3 regions of the Peribacillus sp. Hz7 genome follow, and region 1 is predicted to be linked to each of the others. Evidence: riboswitches for the same ligand, from Rfam matches in the RefSeq annotation. Region 1 holds a riboswitch; each other region holds the start of a gene.

Region 1 (11,535 bases):
ATTTCATTGCGTCCCGTGATATTCCAGATATTTTCACGGTCATTTGCAGAACGTTCAAACTCTTCTAATGATTTTTCTGCCAATTCAAAGTTTTCTTCCGCCTTCATTCGGCGGCTTTTAATTAGCTCCTTTGCAGGAATAGGCGTATATTGTGGCGTGTTTCCAGGACTAACCAGAATATCTCCTCGCATGGCGAGACTGTCCAGAACTTCATAAATTCTTGAACGTGGTACACCGGAATTTTTTGCTACTGCATAGCCGGTTAATGGCGATTCTTCCAACAAAGTAAGATATGCTTTTGCTTCATATTCGGTAAAATTTAGATTTTTTAATATTTCTAAAATGTTTTCTTTCATAAGCCCTCCAACATAATATTAGTCGCTACCTTAGTAACTAATATTTTATCAAAATCTGTTGATTATTTCCAAATGATTCTGATATACTCACATAAGTAGTTACTTTGGTAGTCACTATTAGAAAAGGAAAGGAGAAACAACATGGATAGCTTACTAACATACATTTCAATTGCTGCAATGATGGTTGTTATACCAGGAGTAGATACTATGCTCCTAGTGAAAAATACGCTCAGCTATGGTCCAAAAGCTGGACGTTATACGGTTCTCGGAATGGCAACGGGACTTTCTTTTTGGACGCTTATTGCTATTCTTGGGTTATCGGTTGTCATTGCAAAGTCTGTAATTCTTTTTAGTACAATCAAATATTTGGGAGCTGCTTACTTAATTTATTTGGGTATAAAAAGTTTTTTTGCTAAAAGTGCGTTTTCTTTAGAGGAAATTCAAGCACAAGCGAATGTACCTACCAATTCTTCAAGTCGGCATAATAAAGAGTGCTTTATGCAAGCATTACTTAGTAATGTTCTTAATCCAAAGACTGTTTTGGTTTATATAACTGTCATGCCTCAATTTATCGATTTGAACGAAAATGTAAATCAGCAATTGATTGTGCTAGCATCAATCCTTACTTTACTCGCTGTATTGTGGTTTCTAACCCTTGTTTATGTAATTGATTACGCAAAAAAATGGTTGAATAACTCCAAATTCCAGAAAGTATTCCAAAAATCAACCGGCTTAATTTTAGTAGGTTTTGGCATAAAGACAGGAATTTAAATTAATTTCCTAACACATAATTTGATTCTCTCCGTTCAGAAAAGTGAACGGTTTTTTCTATTTAGCATCTTTTGTTTCTAACGTTCAAATAACATCCTTGTTCAATTAACCTGTCCGTTCGTTCAACAAGAAAATCAACATTGTTCTTTAACAGAACCAAGAATAAAAGTGAATTGATATGGAAGAGAAAACAACGACTATAAAATCTATGCAACTTCACACAGATGAAAGTCATGTAACCGACGACAAAAACATCGATGTAAATGTCTACGTAGATGTCGATGCTGATATAAACATCAACGTAGTTTACTAAAAATGATTCCATAAACGGCGGGGTAGAGTAAGGAAAATGCGGATTGACAACGCCAAGAAAGTTTCACCCCATAAAAACTTGACCTTTAAGTAATGCGTTCATAATTCAGGAAAATCTGAAGGGATTTTTACCACGTAGAATAATATTGATATGCAAAAAAACATTGGATGCAATAAACCCCAGTATCATAGAGTATGGGATTAAAAACCATGGGAACCCATCTAAAAAAAGCAGAAAAGACACCGCACTACCTACAAGTACACCGAATAATGAATAAACAAAAAATCTTCCTTTATAATTCTTAACTATATATGTATCTATGATTAGAGAGATCGGTATACCAATAAATATATATATCACTGATAAATAAATAAGTCCGAAAAAGAAATTTTCATAGAAAGAGTTATATGTAAAACAAGAATAAAGGAAACTAAACGTAATGGTAGATAATATAGCAGTTATAAACCTGTTTATAAAAAGAGACAAAACTCTACTCCTTTCCAGTTTTAAAGTTCTTAAAAATAAGCGTATTATGTATAAAATATATCATATTCATACACGTCCTTGTTCCACTAACTGCCCTATTAGTAAAGATGAAAGTCATGTAACCAACGATAACAACATCGTCAAAAACATCGATGTAAATATCTATGTAGATGTCGATATTGACGTAAACATCAACGTATTTTGCTAAAAATGATTCCATAAATGAAGGGGCGAGTAAATGTAATCTACTCTTTTATATTCCATTCCAATAGCCTTCTCTAATGATTGTTTGAAATTCGAACTTTACTTAATCATCATGGAGAAGAAGATTACTGAAACGTAAACATCGATATCGACGTCGATGTAGATATAAACATCTATAATGACATAGACATAAACGATGATATAGAAATAATCGCAGAAGAAAACAATATAAAAAGAGCACGCGCATCCTTTGATCTACCAAAAGAACTAAAGATACAAGCACTCGTCCCCCAAAAAGCTTGCAAGAATTATCTTTTGGGAAAAGTCGATTTAACTTTTTAGCAAATAAATAAGCGTATTCGAGAACAATCTCGAATACGCTTATTTTTTTAAATGTTGAATAAGTGCTTACGATTTAAAAACAGGAACCTTTTTCAGAACAACACCAACCGGAATCGCTATACAAATTCCGACAACAATCTGAGTTAGGTTTCCTGGAATAGAGGCCAATGGTGCAATCCAACTACCGTATAGAACCCCTTCACAAACGTAATAACCTGCTAACATCACAGGAACTGACAGGATAGTACCTAGTAGATTAAAAGCAACACTTGTACCATTGCGGCCATTTGACCAAGCAATTTTTCCAACTATATATCCTTGTAAGCCCCGAACCACAAAGGTAAAAGGCGCCCACAATGTCCAACCAGAAACTAAGTCGAATAACCCCATCCCAATAGCACCAGCCATAGCTCCTTTTTTAGGACCAAACAAGATGGAAGCGATAAACAGCATAGCTGTTCCAAGATGAACCAAACCGCCATTTGCCGCAATCGGTAATCGGATGTTTAAAAAGAATGTAGCCACGAATACGAGTGCAATTAACATGGCTGTTAGAATCAAATCAAAAGTTTGTGTGCGCGATCTTGATTGTGTTTTTTGCATAGTCATAAATCTTCCTTACTTTTTTGAATTTACTGATAACCTTAGCAAAAGACTGACGTTTTTAAAAGTATCACTTTTCAACAAAACGTAGGGGTCAGTTTGTAGAAAAACCGGGGATCCAAGTGTTGAACTATGATAGGATAAAGCTAATTTTAAAAGATTTGAGTCTAGTTAAAGGACAGCACTAGATCTGAAACAGAATAAATCATACAAGAAGACAGAAAATTAAAAATCTCCTGTTGTTCCCATATCCTAACAATATTATAATGACAAGAGCAAACTTATTGAAAAATACGGACGCAAAGCTACGGGTCTAAATTTGTAAAAGGCTGCTTCTCTTAGAAGATGGCTTTTTTATATTGACAATTTAATGAATAACAATAAATGGAGAATGTAAATGAATATCAATTATATTGCCAACCTATTAAGAAATCATAAAGATATAGAATTCACAAAAAAAATAATTGATAGCGTAAGTGCATCCATTTGGTACAGGGATTTAGAGGAAGGTTCTCTTTGGGTTTCAAGTGAGAATGCCAAACTATATGGGTATACACAAGAGGATTTTGAAAACAATTCTGAGTTATGGAAAGATTTTGTTTTTCCAGAAGACATGGATATAGTTCAAAATCACATAAAAACGTTATTATCGGGCAGACCGTCTGATATTGAATATAGAATTATTCGTTCCGATGGAGCTATGAGGTGGATCCAAGAGAACACCCATATTACGAAAAATGATCAAGGAAAGGTCATTTTAATTACAGGAATCGTTTTTGATATTACCGACCGGAAAATGACAACGATACATTTAGCGGAAAGCGAGGAACGGTATCGCCATCTGATTGAGCTGTCACCCCACGCTATTTTTGTGCATCAGGAAGAAAGATTTGTCTACGCGAACCCGGAGGCACTAAAGATGCTGGGGGTAAATCATGAGAATGAGCTTTTGGGTAAAAAAATTCAAAAAATCATGGTGCCTGAAGACATAGATAGATTGCAAGATCGCCTAAAAAGGCTATTAAGGGGAGAAACTCTTCCTTTTTGTGAATATAAACTAAAAAGGTTAGATGATAGAGTAATAGATGTAGATTGTAATTCGGTGAGGATACCGTTTAACGGAAAACCAGCTGTTATGGTAATCGGGAAAGATATTACGGAGAAGAAGAAACTCTACAATCAACTAAAAGATAACAAACAACGATATGAATCACTCATTGAGTTTAATGCAAATAGTGTCTACTCATTAGATGTAAACGGGTATTTTACCGACTGTAACCATATTCTCGAACAAATGTCTGGCTACAGCACAGAAGAGATTTTAAAGATGCGTCTTCTGGACATGGTCAAACCTGAAGAAAAAGAACAGGTAAAAAAACGGTTCGATTTAGTAAAAAAAGGGACTCCTCAAAATTTTAGAACTACAGCTTATCACAAAAATGGTTCTCTCATTTATTTAAACACCTCCATTGTCCCTATTATAGTAAACGGACAATTTGATGGTGCATACGGTATATCACAAGACATAACGAAACAAGTAGCAACAGAAAAACAAAATGAATACATGGCCTTCCATGATTATTTAACCGGTTTACCTAACCGAAATATGTTATATTCACGTCTTTCAAATGAGTTAACCGCTGCTGCTGAAAGGAAACAAAGCCTAGCTATATTAATGATTGATCTTGACCGTTTTAAAGTCATCAACGATACATTTGGACATAACATGGGTGATCTTCTATTGAAAGAAGTGACGAAACGTTTGAAGTCATCTGTATATGGCAACGACCTCATTTTCCACCAAAGCGGGGATGAATTTATCATTGTTTTAGCAGATGCCGACAGAACAGTTGCTTCAAAGGTTGGCCAACGAATTCTTGATGTTCTTGCTGATCCGTATAAGATAAAAAGCTATGATATGTTCACGTCTTCGAGCATAGGGATTAGTCTATTTCCTGAGGACGGAAATACCGTCGAGACATTGATTAAACATGCGGATTTTGCCATGTATCAAGCAAAAAAAGCAGGTAAAAACAATTATAAGTTTTACTTTTCAAATGAGCATGAATTCAAGCCATTGCAAATCGAAGTCGATCTGTATAAAGCGATAGAACGTGATGAGCTGCTGTTACATTATCAACCAAAACTTAATCTGAGAACGGGTAACATTGTTGGCGTAGAGGCTTTAATTCGTTGGAATCACCCGAAGTGGGGAGTGATATCACCGGCAACTTTTATTCCTATTGCCGAAGAAACTGGATTAATTATCTCTATCGGAGAATGGGCTCTCTATACTGCATGCAAACAACATAAAGCATGGCAGGAAAAAGGGTTCTCACCGTTGATGGCTATTAATTTATCAGCTAAGCAATTCGCTCAATCTAATCTCGTTAACACAATTACCACTATTTTGAAAGAGACAGGGCTTGAACCTCAGTATTTGGAACTTGAAATTACCGAAACTATGGCCACGGGCATTGAACATACCATTTCAACCTTGCAGCAGCTTAAGAGTCTGGGTGTTCATATCAGTATTGACGACTTTGGAATGGGATTCAGTTCTTTAAACTATTTAAAACAATTCCCTGTCGATACATTAAAAATTGACCAATCCTTTGTCCAAGAACTTTATAACAACCCAAACGATGAAACGATTGTAAAAACCATCATTGCGATGGCCCATAACTTGAACTTAAATGTGGTAGCAGAAGGAATTGAAACGAAGGAACAGCTTGTATTTCTACAGCAGCATCTATGTGATGAAGGACAAGGATACCTCTTTAGTCAGCCACTGCCTGCACATGAACTAGAGAACATACTCCAACAAGTCCAACAACCCATAAAAGAATATGGAATTTCTCAAGATATGAACGAGCAAATATGGGAAGAAGAACTATTACAAATAGCAAAAAAAGAACTACAAGATACCGTTCGTTTACAGCAGGGAATGATTTTGAAGTTTAAAAAAATCAATAATCAATTTATTCATACACTGTGTGATGGAGAATTATTGTACCGAATAGGATTAATCCCCTTTCAAGTGGTCGGAAAAGCTTTGCATGATTTTCTGCCTATTGAGCTCGCAGCAAAAAGGATACACTATTACCAGAGAGCATGGGAAGGAGAAGACCTTGTTACGTATGAGGGCATGATGAATGGCATTCATTATCTTGCTAGTTTGCGCCCTATTAAACGAGGGGGAGAAGTGGTAGAGGTCATTAGTTCATTTGTTGATATAACAGCACGCAAAAAAGCCGAGGAAGCTTTACAAAAAAGTGAATACAAATATCGTCTTATTGCAGAAAACATGACCGACTTAATTTGTTTGTTCAATAGGGACGGACAAATTTGGTATGCATCCCCATCACACGAAACCGTACTTGGTTTTCCACAAGAAGAATTTGCAGGAAATAAAATCCTGGATAAAATCCATCCAGAAGACGCTGCGCTTGTAAGAATGAAATTTGACGAGATTATTAAAAGGAAGTCTCCTGCCCAGGTAGAATTTCGCTTCTTACACGCTAATGGGAATTGGATATTAATTGAGTGTGTAGGTACGCCTGTTATTGGGGAAAACGGTAAAATGGAGCACATGATTGTGGTAGGAAGAGATATCACAGAAAAAAGACATGCAGAAGAACGGCTATCAAAGTCAGAGAAATTAACCGTAGTAGGGGAACTCGCGGCAGGTTTCGCCCATGAAGTAAGAAACCCTCTTACCTCTATAAAAGGACTTATTCAGCTAATACAGCAAGGAATCATCAAACAGGAATTCTTTGAGGTTATTTTGGATGAATTTAATCGTGTTGAGGAGATTATTAAAGAGTTTCTTAACCTAGCTAAACCACAAGAGATTCAATTAAAGAAGAGTGATCCAAAGAAAGTACTAAAAGATGTTACAACACTGCTGGAACCAGAGGCCCATTTACAAAATGTGCAAATATATCAACAGATTGAACCAAATATTCCACCTATTATATGCGATCCAAACCAACTAAAACAAGTGTTTATTAATCTCATTAAAAATAGTATTGAAGCCATGCCTAACGGGGGTTCTATGAATATCCAAACCATTAAAGAGGGACCAAATGTATTAATAAGCATCATTGATAATGGAGTTGGGATTAATGAAGAACGTCTCAGAAAATTAGGAGAACCTTTTTTCAGCAACAAAGAGAAGGGAACGGGATTGGGCTTAATGTTATGCTTCAGGATTATCAATCAACATAAAGGCTCTATCACATTCAAAAGTAAAGAAAATCAGGGCACAACGGTTGAAGTGAGGCTGCCTCTTTCTTAAAGAAATAATAATCATGATCCAAAGAAAAAATGAAGAATGGTGAAAATACGAGCATCTGCTTAAACACTGGCAGATGCTCTTTCAACAAATGGAGGAACGGTAGATTTATCATAAATTGATAATGATCCTGTCAGAAATGTATATGTAAATATAGATATCAACATCGATATCGACGTCGATGTTGATATAAACGTCAATAATAACATAGACGTGGTTATAGATAATAGCAGAGACCGCGTTTGTCCTCTGCTATTACGACCTCCTGCTGGCTCTTCCGTTTCCTTTTGATCCGGCATCCCAGGGCTCATGTGAGGCAAGGAGCGATGGCCATATTCACTGTCACTGTCAATCTCAACAAATCATGACCATCTTGAAGGAAAAGGAGTAAAAAAGAATAGAGAAAAAGCGTAATTTTTTCAGTGCCTCCCTAAGCCAACTGTCTTTTTTTTATTTTGTTAAGTTTACGAAAACCGCAGGCAAAATAAAAGCCCAGAAAATACGTATACTAGACAAACGTCTATCCCTTTTTAAATATGGACACATACACTACTTTTGAAACAATGTGAGGGGGAGACGAAAAATGGATAGACAATTCTTTGGCATGGGGTACGGAATGTATCCAGGTTACGGTATGGGATATGGAGGTTATCCTGGTTATGGGATGGGATTTGGAGGGTATCCTAGCTATGGCATGGGCTATGGCGGTTATCATGGATATGGTGGCTATCCTTTCCACCACCATCATGGATTCCATCATCATCACCACGGATTCCATCACGGGTGCGGTTGTTAACAAATTGGTATTTTACTTTAATAAGATACATGAAAAGTCGATTTTAGGATCGACTTTTTTTAATGTGTAAAAAAGTGTGTCACTCACTCATCTCTGACATAACATGAAGTAACCCATCTAAGTACCTCCTTAACACAAATAAGGAGTGATTGTATGTCTGGATTTGCTTGTGGTAGCGGAGGTTTCGCCTTTATAGTTGTGTTGTTTATCCTCTTAATCATCGTTGGAGCAAGTTTCTGCGGTGGAGGAGTCTGGTAAACATAAAAAGCCGACCTTATTGGGTCGGTTTTTTCATGCGTTACTTGAGAACTTTTCTTAGCTTTATTTTCAAACCTGAGAGGAGTCCCCGTTAAAAACGTGTAACCTCTCAGATAAGGCACCAAATAACTTATAGATAATTTTTTAAACGGAAATACCGTGGAAGTCCCCCCAGCTTTCTTGTCTAGCAAACTGAGGATAGGCGGATATAAAGTTAATAATGATTGGAGCTTGATCTAGATTAGGGTATGCGTCGAATAAAAACCTATCGCCATATCGAATAGCTGTTAACGCAAGGGGTAATTCACGTCTAAATATTTCATTACGTTTGGCTGATACACTTTGGTTATATTGTCCTTGATCGATATATACATAAACACAATAATATAAGGAACTACCATTTGATTTCCATTCACTTAATACTTCATCTCTCAGAGGATTGATTTTATCCCAGGCATAATGAGTTCCAATTGTTAAAAATAGATCGCCCGTTAAATCAGAGTGAGTTAGTGTGTAACGTCTTGGAAAAACAGGCTCTGTAGCGGTAACACCATCCACGTATCCCACAAAAAGTTTTTCTGGATTGACATTGCTCAAGCAATCAACTCCAATTTTTTCTATCACTATATTAATTTTCATTTTAGTATGTGTTAAACAAGGCTTCGTTGCCCCTTACCTCATTTAATAAATTTTATAATTGAAGTTACTCTCTTACTACAAGAACTATACAGCTAGAACTATGAAGCTTAAAACTGTTTGATCGATAAAACCCCATACATTCATACCAAAGTTAATTATCAATAGGATAAATCCTAACGAAATAAAAATGGACTGAACGATAAAACTGTTCAGTCCATAAATATTTATCTTACTCTATTTAAGTGCCCTATAATGGAAGATTGTACAACAATAATTTTAACTAAATAGTTGTATATGAATTTATACAAAATACTCCTTACTAAATATTTGCCTTGCCTTCGCTTTTATCCAGCTGAGCATTTACCGGTTGTATTTTATCCGCAGGCTTTTTCGACCAATAAGTGGCAATAATCGGACCGGAAATATTATGCCAAACAGCACCAAGAACACTAGGTAAAGCAGCTAATGGTCCAAAGTGTGCAGTGGCTAATGCTACTCCTAAACCTGAGTTTTGCATGCCGACTTCAATAGCAATAGCTCTTCGATTACTTTCATCAAGCCCTAATGCAAGAGCTGTAAAATAACCAAGCAGCAGTCCAAACGCATTGTGAAGCATTACAGCTATAAATACAAGGAATCCAGCTGTAGCGAGGCTATGTGCATTCCCCGCGACAACAGCAGATACAATTATAATGATTGCCACAACTGATATTAAAGGGATAACAGTAATACTTTTTTCAACAACTCTCGGAAGAAATTTTCTAATAAAAATACCCAAGATGATTGGAAGAATAATTACTTGAATGATTGAAAGAAACATAGCCTTCGGATCTACAGGCATCCATTTACCTGCAAGTAAAAGTAATAATGATGGTGTTGCAATCGGTGCCAATAGCGTCGAAAAAGACGTCATTGTGATTGATAAAGGTACATTTCCTTTAGCAAGATACACCATGACATTTGAAGCAGTCCCCCCTGGTACACAACCGAGAAGGACAAGCCCTGCAGCCAATTCCGCCGGCAAGTTCATGATATAGGCAATCAAGTAGGCTGAAAGCGGCATGATAATAAATTGAGCACAAACCCCAATAATGACTGGAATTGGGTTCGTTAAGATTAGTTTAAAATCAACCGCTTTCAACGTCAGCCCCATACCAAACATAACAATGCCTAGTAAAATAGTAATATATCCACCAAATACTAAAAAGGGAGTCGGAGCTATAAAGGCAATAACGGCAATACAGATAACCCATACAGCAAAATATTTTCCAGCTATCGTACTTATGGCTTCTAAAACTTTCATACAATGTCCCCCTTATCTTTTCACTTTTATAAGTTTATTTGGATTGAAAAGAGTATCAGGGTCGAGTGCTTGTTTAATTTTTTCCATCACAAGCAACGCTTTTCCATGCTCTTTCTCTTGATATTTCTGTTTGCCCACTCCGACACCATGCTCTCCTGTACAGGTTCCCCCACGTTCTAGCGCATACATCACAATCATTTCATTAAATTCATTTGTTCTTTTTATGTCATCAGCATTGTCCATATCAATCATCAGAAGAACATGGAAATTACCATCACCAACATGGCCTACTATGCCTCCAGGCAACGCTAACGTATTCAGCGACTCTCTCGCATGCTCAATCGCCCCAGCTAACTCCGAAATTGGTAAGCAAACATCAGTTACCATCAGCTTTTTCCCTGGGTTTCCATGGATATAAGCGTAAGCTATATTATGGCGAGCATCCCATAACTGATTTCTAGCGGCATTATCTGTCTCAAAGTCAATGCCTTCACAATTGTGCTCTGCTACAATCTGTTTCATAAATTCAACATCTTGCTTTAATCCAGCTTCATTGCCATGAAACTCTAAAAATAAGGTTGGTTGTTCCTTGTAGGCTGTTTCACTATACAAGTTCACTTGTTTCATAGAAAGTTGATCTACAAGTTCAACCCTTGCAATTGGAATGCCTGCTTGTAAAATACTAACGACCGCAGCTACAGCATCTTTAACTGTTGGGAAGGAAGCTCTAGCAGCCATAATATGTTCAGGAATACCATAGACCCGAAGTGTTAATTCTGTAAAACAGCCGAGGGTGCCCTCAGAACCGACAAATAGACCGTTTAAATGATAGCCAGATGAAGACTTTTCCGCTAAATTCCCAGTATTTATTACAGTTCCATCTGCTAAAACAACCTCTAAATCACGAACTTGGTCTCGCATGACCCCATATTTAACAGATGTTGTTCCACTAGCATTGGTTGCTGCCATACCGCCAAGTGATGCATCTGCTCCCGGATCTACTGAGAAAAACAATCCGTATTTTTTCAACTCTTTGTTTAACTCAGAACGCGTTACACCCGGTTGGACTCTTACGAGAAAGTCATTTTCCCTGATCTCTAATATTTTATTCATGAGAGAAAAATCGATGGTAATGCCGTTGTCATAAGGAATAACATGCCCCTCTAA
Region 2 (4,635 bases), on a different contig from region 1:
TTTGTATCAATTTATCATCAATTAAGGTAAATAAATATATTGCTACAGTAATAGGTTGGCTTGGATTAATCGGTTTAATTTTAACTGGAATAGTTTTCAATGTATCTGAAATGTTTCCGGGGTATATTGCTTCATGGCCAATGATTTGCGCATTATTCATTGTTTTGTCTGGTACACAAGATACAAAATATGGTGTCAAACGCTTTTTAGGTTCATCTGTAATGGTAAAGCTAGGCGGAATTTCTTTTGGGATTTATTTATGGCATTGGGTATTATTAGAGTTCTATCGTTATAATGTCCAAGAAACTCCAGGAGCTATCGTTGGAACTCTTATTATTATTTCATCCATTATCTTATCTTTTTTAATGACACGATATATAGAAAAACCAATTCGAGGCTCAGCTAACAATAAATCATTTAATAGACTTGCGATAATGGGTGGTGTGAATATACTCTTAATTGGATCTCTTTTGATGGGAGTATATATAAGCCAATCTAAACTAGAAAAAGAAATAACCTATGAAAATTATCCAGGAGCGTTAGCGGTAAAAAATCCTAATGATGTACCTGATCAAGAGCCGATACCGACATTTTCCAACGCTTTTAATGATTTACCACAAGCGCATTTGGATGGCAGTAATCAGGGTTTAGAAGATAGTGACTTAAAAATAGGGGAATATGGCAAAACTGAAAATTACGATGCTACAATTGCCCTGATTGGTAGTTCCCATTCAGAACATTGGTTAGGTGCAATATTACAAGCAACAAAAGATTCTAATTATCGTGTATTGAGTCTGACTCGTTCAGGTACACGGTTTTCAACAGGTTATTCGGATGATGAGTTGAAAGGTATCTGGGTCAATAATGTTCTGGATTATCTAAAGAATGCAGATGTAGATCTTGTCGTTGCTCAAGCTACAGCTTCTGATACGTCTAAAAATAGAATCCAACAACAAATGGTTGATCAGCTGCAGTATGTTAAAGATGAATATGGTATGGAAGTGTTAGCTATTCGTGATGACCCAAGATATAGTTTTAATGTGTTGGAATCATTAGAAACAGCCGGAATAGAAGAAACTGCAAAAAAAATGAACTTAGCAGATAATCAGAAAGACGAAAGTTTTTGGAGACAATTTGAAAATGAGAATAAATCATTGCATAAAATTGACTTAACAGATTATTTTAAAGTAAACGGTAAATTCCAGCCTGTTATTGGTAATGTTGTGATTTACCGAGATAATAGACATTTAACCAATACTTATTCTGAAAGTTTCGGACCTATTTTTGAAGAAAAAATCAACAAGATACTCAAAGATGAATAATAGGGTTCTCTGCAGCATAGTCAGGATGCTGGGAATTTGAGATTAGGCTAAAGTTTAAAGCGATGAAGTACGAAAGAAAAGCTCTGGAAGAGAATGAACTGCACCCCAATTGGAGGTGCAGTTTTTTATAGCTTGAACTTGACGAAAAATATGAATCTTTCTTTATATTTAACGAATCCAAAAGATACAGGTTTTTATGTAGAAGTATTTAATCAAAACAGTTCAGTTTACCAATATTTGTACACAGAATATGGGACTGGAAAACTTAAAAATATTAGTAATCTTAATTTAAAAAAAGGTCTTTACTATATTAAAGTTCGACATAACAAGGGCGAGGACAAAAAAGTTCCTTACACGTTAAAAGTTATCCAGAGGGATACAACATCACCTGTCACTCCTACTGTTAATAAAGTAACAACTAAGTCTACGAAAGTAACCGGAAAAGCAGAAAAAGGTGCAACAGTTTATGTGTATAGAGGCAGTACAAAACTTGGTCAATCGGTTGCCTCGAGTTCTTCAGGCAGCTATTCTGTGAAAATTGCCAAGCAAAAGAAAGGTACTAGCTTAAACGTTTATGCAAAAGATAAGGCTGGTAACAAAAGTCGAACAAAAACAATAAAAGTTCAATAGAAAAGGTAAATGTTATTCCCTGATAAAGAAAGCCAGCTATCTAAAGAGATAGGTGGCTTTTTCATTTATAGGAAATGTCACAAAAAAGTAAATATTATTCAGACTATGAGAAGAAGGAACTGTTTAATTTAAAAATTTAAAACCGATAAAATAAATGAAATCTATATTAAAAGGTACAATCAAGGAAACTTGATGTCACAAAGCTATCGGGGCTAAGGGTTATAATCTATGCCAGCCAGCTGCCGTTATCACAAGGGGGAGAAGGTAATGAAAACAAAATGGTTTTCAAAGATTTTAGCAAGTTTAGTAGCAATCACTCTAGTCTTTGGTTCTGCTTCATTTGCGAGTGCGAAGGGATCCGACAACAAAAAAACAGAACAAAAGAATCCAGTTAAGAAAGAAGAAAAGTCTTCTAAGAACAAAGAGAAAGAAAAAGAGAAAAAGGTTGCTGTGAAATCTAAAACTGGTAAAACAGTTGAAAAACGTCTAAATACTATCGATTCTTCAATCCAAAAGATTACGAAATCTATTAATTCATACTTTGATGTAAGTGAAGATGGAACAGCTGATAAAGAATTAAGTAAAAAAACAGCATCTAAAAAGTACAATAGCTATAAAGGGAAACTAAAAGCCGAAATCAATAAGCTTCGTGCTATTGATAAACAGTTGGCTTCTTATAAGAAAAAGCGTAAGGTGAGTACTTCTGAGTTCGATGCTTTAGAAGAAAAGTCTAAAGAACTTCAAAAAGTAGCTGCAGATGAGATTGAACGAGTGAAGTCTTTAGTGGAACAGGTTTCTACTCCAAAAACGGAAAAGGAAACAACACCAACAGAATCAGATGAAACAACGAATGGATTAGAAGAAACAACACCAGCAGAGTCTGGTGAGACAACAAATACACCGGAAGAAACAACACCAACAGATTTAGGTGAAACTACAACTTCAACAGAATCAGCGGTTTTAAGAGGAGTGCTTGTCACTCTCTAAAATTTATTGGAGTTTTTATGTAATAAAAAAGGAGAGTCATCATTTGAAATAATGATCACTCTCCTTTTTGTATAGGCTCAGTTTTGGAATGGTACAGGCCAGAAGGTCATTTGTCTGAAACAAATAAGCATACCTTTAACATATCGCTGAAGTGTCCGCCATATGAATAGGGTAAGACAACAGTGGAGGGGGCCTCATGATGTTAAATGCCATTTCTGATAAGCTGTCGAAGTGGATTAATCGTTACTTGCCCGATGCCTTTGTTATTGCAGTATTGATGACATTACTTGTTTTCATACTTGGTTATATTAGCACGCCGAAAAACCCTCTTGATCTTATTCGCTCCTATGGTGATGGTTTTTGGGTTTATTTAGCTTTCACGATGCAAATGGTGCTGTTATTGATGACAGGGATGGTACTTGCTTCTGTTCCGTTTATTAGAAAAGGGCTAGAGGCATTATCGATAAGAGCCAATACAGCGAATAAAGCCTACCTTCTTACATTTTTGATATCAGCGGCTGCGTATTATATTAATTGGGGATTAGCTGTTGTCGTGGGAGCCATTGTAGCGAGGGAGGTAGGTAAACGAAATAAACAAGCACATTTTCCATTATTGGTCGCTTGTGCTTATGCGCCGACCGCTTTGTACACAGCGGGTTTATCCAGCTCTATCGGACTTACAGTAGCTACCAAAGGCCATTTTTTAGAAGATACAATGGGGATTATTCCGACATCTGAAACAATCTTTCATTCAGGAACGATTATCATTTTCCTTGCTTTATTAATAACGATGCCTCTCTTTATTTTACTTATGGCTCCGAAACAGAATATTATATCGTATTCACCTCCTACCAGAGAAAAAAGTGATCAGGAGAAAAGTTCTGAGATAGAAGAGTCTACTCCGGCTATTTATTTAGAGAAAACGAAAGTGTTAGGCATTTTAATTGGATTGATTGGAATTATATATGTTATCGTGAAGTTTTCAAGTGAGAAAGATTTAAATCTAGATATTATTAATATGTTCTTTTTATCTCTCGGTTTACTATTTCATGGTTCTTTACGGAATTATGGTGAAGCATTTAAGGAAGCAGCTAAATCTATATCCCCTATTATTTTGCAATTCCCTTTTTATGCTGGAATTATTGCTGTATTAGGAAGTTCAGGGTTAGCGGAGAATATTATTCAGGCCATGGTTTCTATTTCAAATAAAGAAACTTTCGCTGTATTTACTTATTGGACAGCAGGATTAGTGAATATGTTGGCCCCGTCAGGCGGAGGGCAGTGGGCTTTACAAGGACCTTTGCAAATACCGGCTGGATTGGATTTAGGCGTGGATCCAGCAATTGTAGCCATGTCTGTTGGTTGGGGAGATGCCTGGACCAATTTAATACAACCATTTTGGGCATTGCCTATACTCAGCATTGTAGGCTTGCATATACGACATATCATGGGTTATTGTTTTTTACTCTGTATTTGGGTAGGAGTGGTAACGACAATATTGCTGTATTTTGTTTATTAGGTAAGATAACTGTTACTCCCCGTAATTTATTGGAGAGTGATAGATTAGAAGGAAGGCTCGGTGGAAGGGAAATTTTATCCGCCGAGTTTTTCTTTTAGTTTTTCTTTTAATTAAAGAAGTACATTGCCCCTTATTTATGAATTAAGTATGCAAAAAATATTTTAAAAAAGTTATTGA
Region 3 (4,635 bases), on a different contig from region 1:
TATACAACTGGGTAAAGAAGGAAAAAGAGAAGGCTTAATAGAATTATAATAGCGTGGTTGTTATGTTGGTGGTTGGGTGGTTGATAAACCAAGAAAGGTGCTGAAAACGTTGATAAATCAGTTTTTAACAATGAAAGAACTGAAAGAGGCGCTTCCGGAGATCCCTGAGAATAGTTTAAAACGGTACCTACACGAACATGAAGAATATTTGAATTTTAAAAAGGAGCATAATCGTTACCGGATTAATGCTTCAGAAATTGAGAAATTAAGATTAATCAGGCAGTTTTATGCTGAAGGTTTTAAAAGAGAAGAAGTGAATACGAAGCTGGAGGAACGTGGTATACCGAGAACAATTACTATGGATTTAGAGGATACATCATTGGTCTCAATCAACCATGAGCTTACGGATGTTAAGAAGCTGATTAGTTTCTTAGTTCAACAAAATGAACAATTTCGATTGCACCAAAATAGACTAAAAGAGCAGAATGCTGAATTAATTCATGAAATGTATGAGCTGAGGCAAAGCATGGAGGAATTTAGAGAATCACAAAGAATGCATCATGAAATGGAAGCAGAAAAAGTCTCTTATATGATGGATCATTTATTAGCTGCTCAACAATCTCTTGAAGAAGTAAATAATAATAAGGGGTTTTGGCAAAAAATATCTAAGCAGATAGACGCTTGTTATAAATTTTTCTTAAAGGGAAAGGTACAAAAACCAAATGGTTAAAAAAAGAATCAACGTTTCGTTGGTTCTTTTTTTAACGTCAAATTTTATGGAGCAGAGGTGAAAATAAGCCAAAACAAAACTCCAATCATAATAGAACTGAAGTTTTGTTTGATTTACTAATCAAGAATTTGTTTATCTAACTAAAATAATAATAGCTGGTCCAATAGTAGATAGCAGCCGCTGAGACATGTCTTTAGAACAATCTACTTTATAGCGGCGAGAAAACCTATTAAGGGGATTTTAGTCGTGGGAGTATGTTGAATACGCTTATTTGTCTCTTAAATAAAAAATATAATCGGTTGATACGCCCTCATACCCTATCTGTCTAATCATTGCAGCAATGTTTCCTCTATGATAGGTTCCGTGATTGACTATATGTTGAACGACTTCAGCGATTTTGTTGTTAAATTGGTCACCTTTCGTATTTTGATAACCAACTATATCTTCAACATCTTTCGTATTGATAAGAAAATTCTTTATCTTTTCCCGACAGAAGACTCCCATCCTCAAGGAATATGAAGGGCAATAGCCCAATGAGTAGGTGGGAGATGAATGTCGGTTGGCGGTAGCCAAAACACTTGTTTGTATGGTGGGATATTCCTGTAAGTTGTTCTTTGAAAACTGAAGATAGGAGGTTGTGACAGGAAAAACGTCTGTCGCGTAAAATCTTCAACGTTCTAATCGCCGCCACACGCACCGAAGTAGCGAAAACCAAGCAGAGTAGGGCGTGTGGCGAGTTCAACGTACAAAATAGCAACACCGCGCAGGAGGCTAATAAGCCGTCTGTACTGCTAACTGTCGGTGCGACAGGGTTAGCCTGCTAAATAACTAGTGGATACACTGGTGTTCGCAGGAATCCCCCACTTCAAGCTTTAGCTAAGTGGTGGGTAGTTCAACTCATTATGTAAAACAGTAGATGCCTTTACAGTATCCTCAATTGTGGTGAATGATTTGGATACAATTTGCTGCAAACTATTTCCTTTCATCCGTAAATACCATAGTTCATCCACTGCTATCATATGACCAAAGGTTTCAGCAATGGTAGGGAAAACACTATCCACTTTGTTAAGAAAAACTTCCTCTGGAAGACCTTTTAAATGTTGAATTAACCTATCATTAGCCCATACATGGTAATCAAATAATTGCATAGTCCATTCTTTCACCAATGGTCCCCCTTAACGAACGTTCTTCATTTTTATAAATTATACTTCCGGATATCAGTTAATAGAATAGCGAGAATCAAACTCTTTTGTAGATTTTCTGTATGAAAAAGCTCATTGCTGTGTGAATGACTCATTTTTCTTTTTGAATGGTATGTTCATTTGTAAAGATTTTGTCGTATCAACAGATTAACTGTCGAACCCCTTATTATTTTATGAATCATCGTTTATAATGATGGCTGTTGCCTATGTTTTCTATTTTTTGTTAAAAATGAATAGGGAGTTAAGTTGCGAAAATGAAAGTTTTATCACTTAAAGAGCTGGAATATAGAATTGACGCTGTAAGAACTCGTATGATTGTTGTAGGAAAATTAAAAGGACTTGGCCATCCCGACACGATTAAATCCAGTCAAGAGTTAGATATTTTATTAAACGAATATCAAAAAATTAAAGCAAAATAACCTATCCACAAATTTATTAGTGATTCATAGGTGTTTATGACTATTATCTTATATTTAATCCTTCATATTAAATATGTTATTATGCCTATTGGGGCAAATTTTACGAAAGTAAGAGACGCAAAGCTACGGGCCTAAAGCATTTTTGCCATGGTGGCCGAGTTGCCAGGAATTATTCCTGTATAATTATAATAAATAAAGTGGCATTTTCCTGATTTGCCTTAGTCTTTAAAGAAAGGTATTTCTATTATTGAAGAAGTTTATTTTGCTTGTGGATGATTCTCTTTTTATGAGAACGTTATTAAAAAGAGAGTTAAACCCAAATCATTTTACCGTTATTTCGGAAGCCGAAGATGGTCTAGAAGCGATAGAAAAATATAAGATGCTTTCTCCGGATATTGTGTTGATGGATGTAACGATGCCCAAAGTTAATGGCCTCGAAGCTTTAAAAGAGATTATTTGCTTTGATCAACGTGCAAAGGTTGTAATGTGCTCGGCACTTGGTTCACAGCCATTAGTAATCGAAGCGTTAAAGGCTGGCGCCAAGGACTACATTGTTAAACCTCATTTTGGTAACCTAAATAACATCCTTATTAATTTGTATTAGTCTACATCCATTTCAAATGGGTGTTTTTTTTATCTCTCCAGATGTTTTAGTCAGAAGTGCATGGTGATAAGACGTACTTAGAATATATAAAATCTAACTATATTTCTATGTCATGAAATCTTACATTGTTATTGAAACACTATCCTCATCTACATATACTTGAAATATCAATAGTATATTGGTTCTGATTCTTGCAATCGATAACGAAAATGCTGTCTAGGGTTCCGGTTGAAAAACGTCTGGTCCGAGAGGGAGCGTACAGCTTATATGCTGTATACACGGAGGGAAAAAAGCCCGGGAGAATTTTTTTATAAAATTCTCCCGGGCTTTTTTGTTTTTCCGTACCAAATTCAGAAAAGAGGGTGGATAATATGAGTAAAAACACAACCTTGATTAAATCACTTAAATTGCATCAGGTAGTCTTTATGGGGCTAGCTTGGATGACACCAATGATCTTTTTTACTGTCTATGGTGTTGCACATGAAGCTGCCGATGGCATGATGGCGGCCGCCTATTTGACTGCTTTTATTGCTATTTTCTTCACTGCGTACAGTTACAGTCGCATGGTAAAAGCCTATCCTATTGCGGGATCAGCTTACACGTATACGAAAAAAGCTATTAATTCGAAAGCTGGCTTTCTTGTTGGATGGGCGTTGTTGATGGATTATATTTTTTCTCCTATTATTGCCATACTCACATTTGGTATCTTCATGAATACAGAATTTCCTGCCGTACCCGTGTTTGTTTGGATTATCATCATGAATGTTCTCCTTGCTGTCGTTAATATTGTCGGTATTAAATCTGCGGCACGTATAAGCGGGATTTCTGTCCTCGTTCAAATCGGTTTCATTCTTCTGTTTTGTATTTTAATTGTAAAAGATATTTTAAATGGTGAGACAGGAGCCAATTCACTTTTCTCCATTACTCCTTTCTTCGGTAGTGACACAGCCTTCAGCTCTGTCTTTTCAGGTGCTGCTTTAATCTGCTTTTGTTTTCTTGGTTTTGATGCTGTTACAACAATGGCGGAAGAAACAATTGATGCTAAAAAGACAGTCCCTAAAGCAATATTTCTGATTATTCTAATAGCTATATCGATGTATATGGCAATTTCTTATTTAACGCAAATTGCGTATCCGGATTTTGCTTTTGCAAATCCAGATAATGCGGCATACAGCCTTGTTCAGCTTGTTGGCGGTAACTTGCTTAGTTCATTGTTCATCATGGTCTTAATCATCGCAACCTTTACTCAAGGTGTTTCCTCTGTAACGAGTGTGAGTCGTTTCCTTTACGCACTTGGACGCGAATCTATTTTACCGAAAAAATTGTTTACAACACTGCATCCGAAATACAAAACACCTGTTGCTAATATTTTATTTATAGCAACGATTTCATTATCAGCGGTATTCATTAATCTGGATACAGCAGTCATGTTTGTTAGTTTTGGAGCATTAACAGCTTTTATATTTGTGAATCTATCCGTCATTGCTCATTACTATATCAAGATGAAAAAACGTTCACCGAAAGATACATTTCTATATCTTATTTTCCCTCTAATTGGAGCCATATTTATCAGCTGGCTGCTTACGTTACTTGATAAACATACATTGACAATGGGCATCAGCTGGGTTGTAGTTGGATTTATTTATCTTTTTATAAAAACAAAATGGGAACAAGCGAAAG

What was found. A riboswitch is a leader RNA that binds a small molecule or an ion and turns the genes downstream of it on or off. The one in region 1 is predicted to bind cyclic di-GMP.
Region 2: linked by a shared signal. The riboswitch ahead of ACE199_RS13390 (hypothetical protein) and the one ahead of ACE199_RS21985 (PAS domain S-box protein) in region 1 are both predicted to bind cyclic di-GMP.
Region 3: linked by a shared signal. The riboswitch ahead of ACE199_RS22625 (response regulator) and the one ahead of ACE199_RS21985 (PAS domain S-box protein) in region 1 are both predicted to bind cyclic di-GMP.

Annotation. Positions count from the first base shown of each region.
Region 1 is NZ_JBHHJV010000033.1:7,897-19,431, forward strand. Features, by position in the region: gene ACE199_RS21970 (TrmB family transcriptional regulator) at 1-356, opposite strand, end outside; gene ACE199_RS21975 (homoserine/threonine efflux transporter) at 498-1,127, shown strand; gene ACE199_RS21980 (ECF transporter S component) at 2,539-3,075, opposite strand; cyclic di-GMP riboswitch class I at 3,340-3,432, shown strand; gene ACE199_RS21985 (PAS domain S-box protein) at 3,473-7,375, shown strand; gene ACE199_RS21990 (hypothetical protein) at 7,956-8,168, shown strand; gene ACE199_RS21995 (YjcZ family sporulation protein) at 8,322-8,426, shown strand; gene ACE199_RS22000 (staygreen family protein) at 8,571-9,023, opposite strand; gene ACE199_RS22005 (bile acid:sodium symporter family protein) at 9,385-10,368, opposite strand; gene ACE199_RS22010 (FAD-binding oxidoreductase) at 10,381-11,535, opposite strand, start outside.
Region 2 is NZ_JBHHJV010000008.1:196,233-200,867, forward strand. Features, by position in the region: gene ACE199_RS13380 (acyltransferase family protein) at 1-1,322, shown strand, start outside; gene ACE199_RS13385 (Ig-like domain-containing protein) at 1,455-1,952, shown strand; cyclic di-GMP riboswitch class I at 2,115-2,199, shown strand; gene ACE199_RS13390 (hypothetical protein) at 2,220-2,939, shown strand; gene ACE199_RS13395 (short-chain fatty acid transporter) at 3,139-4,458, shown strand.
Region 3 is NZ_JBHHJV010000038.1:178-4,812, forward strand. Features, by position in the region: gene ACE199_RS22605 (hypothetical protein) at 131-730, shown strand; gene ACE199_RS22610 (DinB family protein) at 998-1,234, opposite strand; gene ACE199_RS22615 (DinB family protein) at 1,603-1,893, opposite strand; gene ACE199_RS22620 (aspartyl-phosphate phosphatase Spo0E family protein) at 2,187-2,351, shown strand; cyclic di-GMP riboswitch class I at 2,434-2,518, shown strand; gene ACE199_RS22625 (response regulator) at 2,599-2,955, shown strand; guanidine-I (ykkC/yxkD leader) riboswitch at 3,161-3,258, shown strand; gene ACE199_RS22630 (APC family permease) at 3,327-4,635, shown strand, end outside.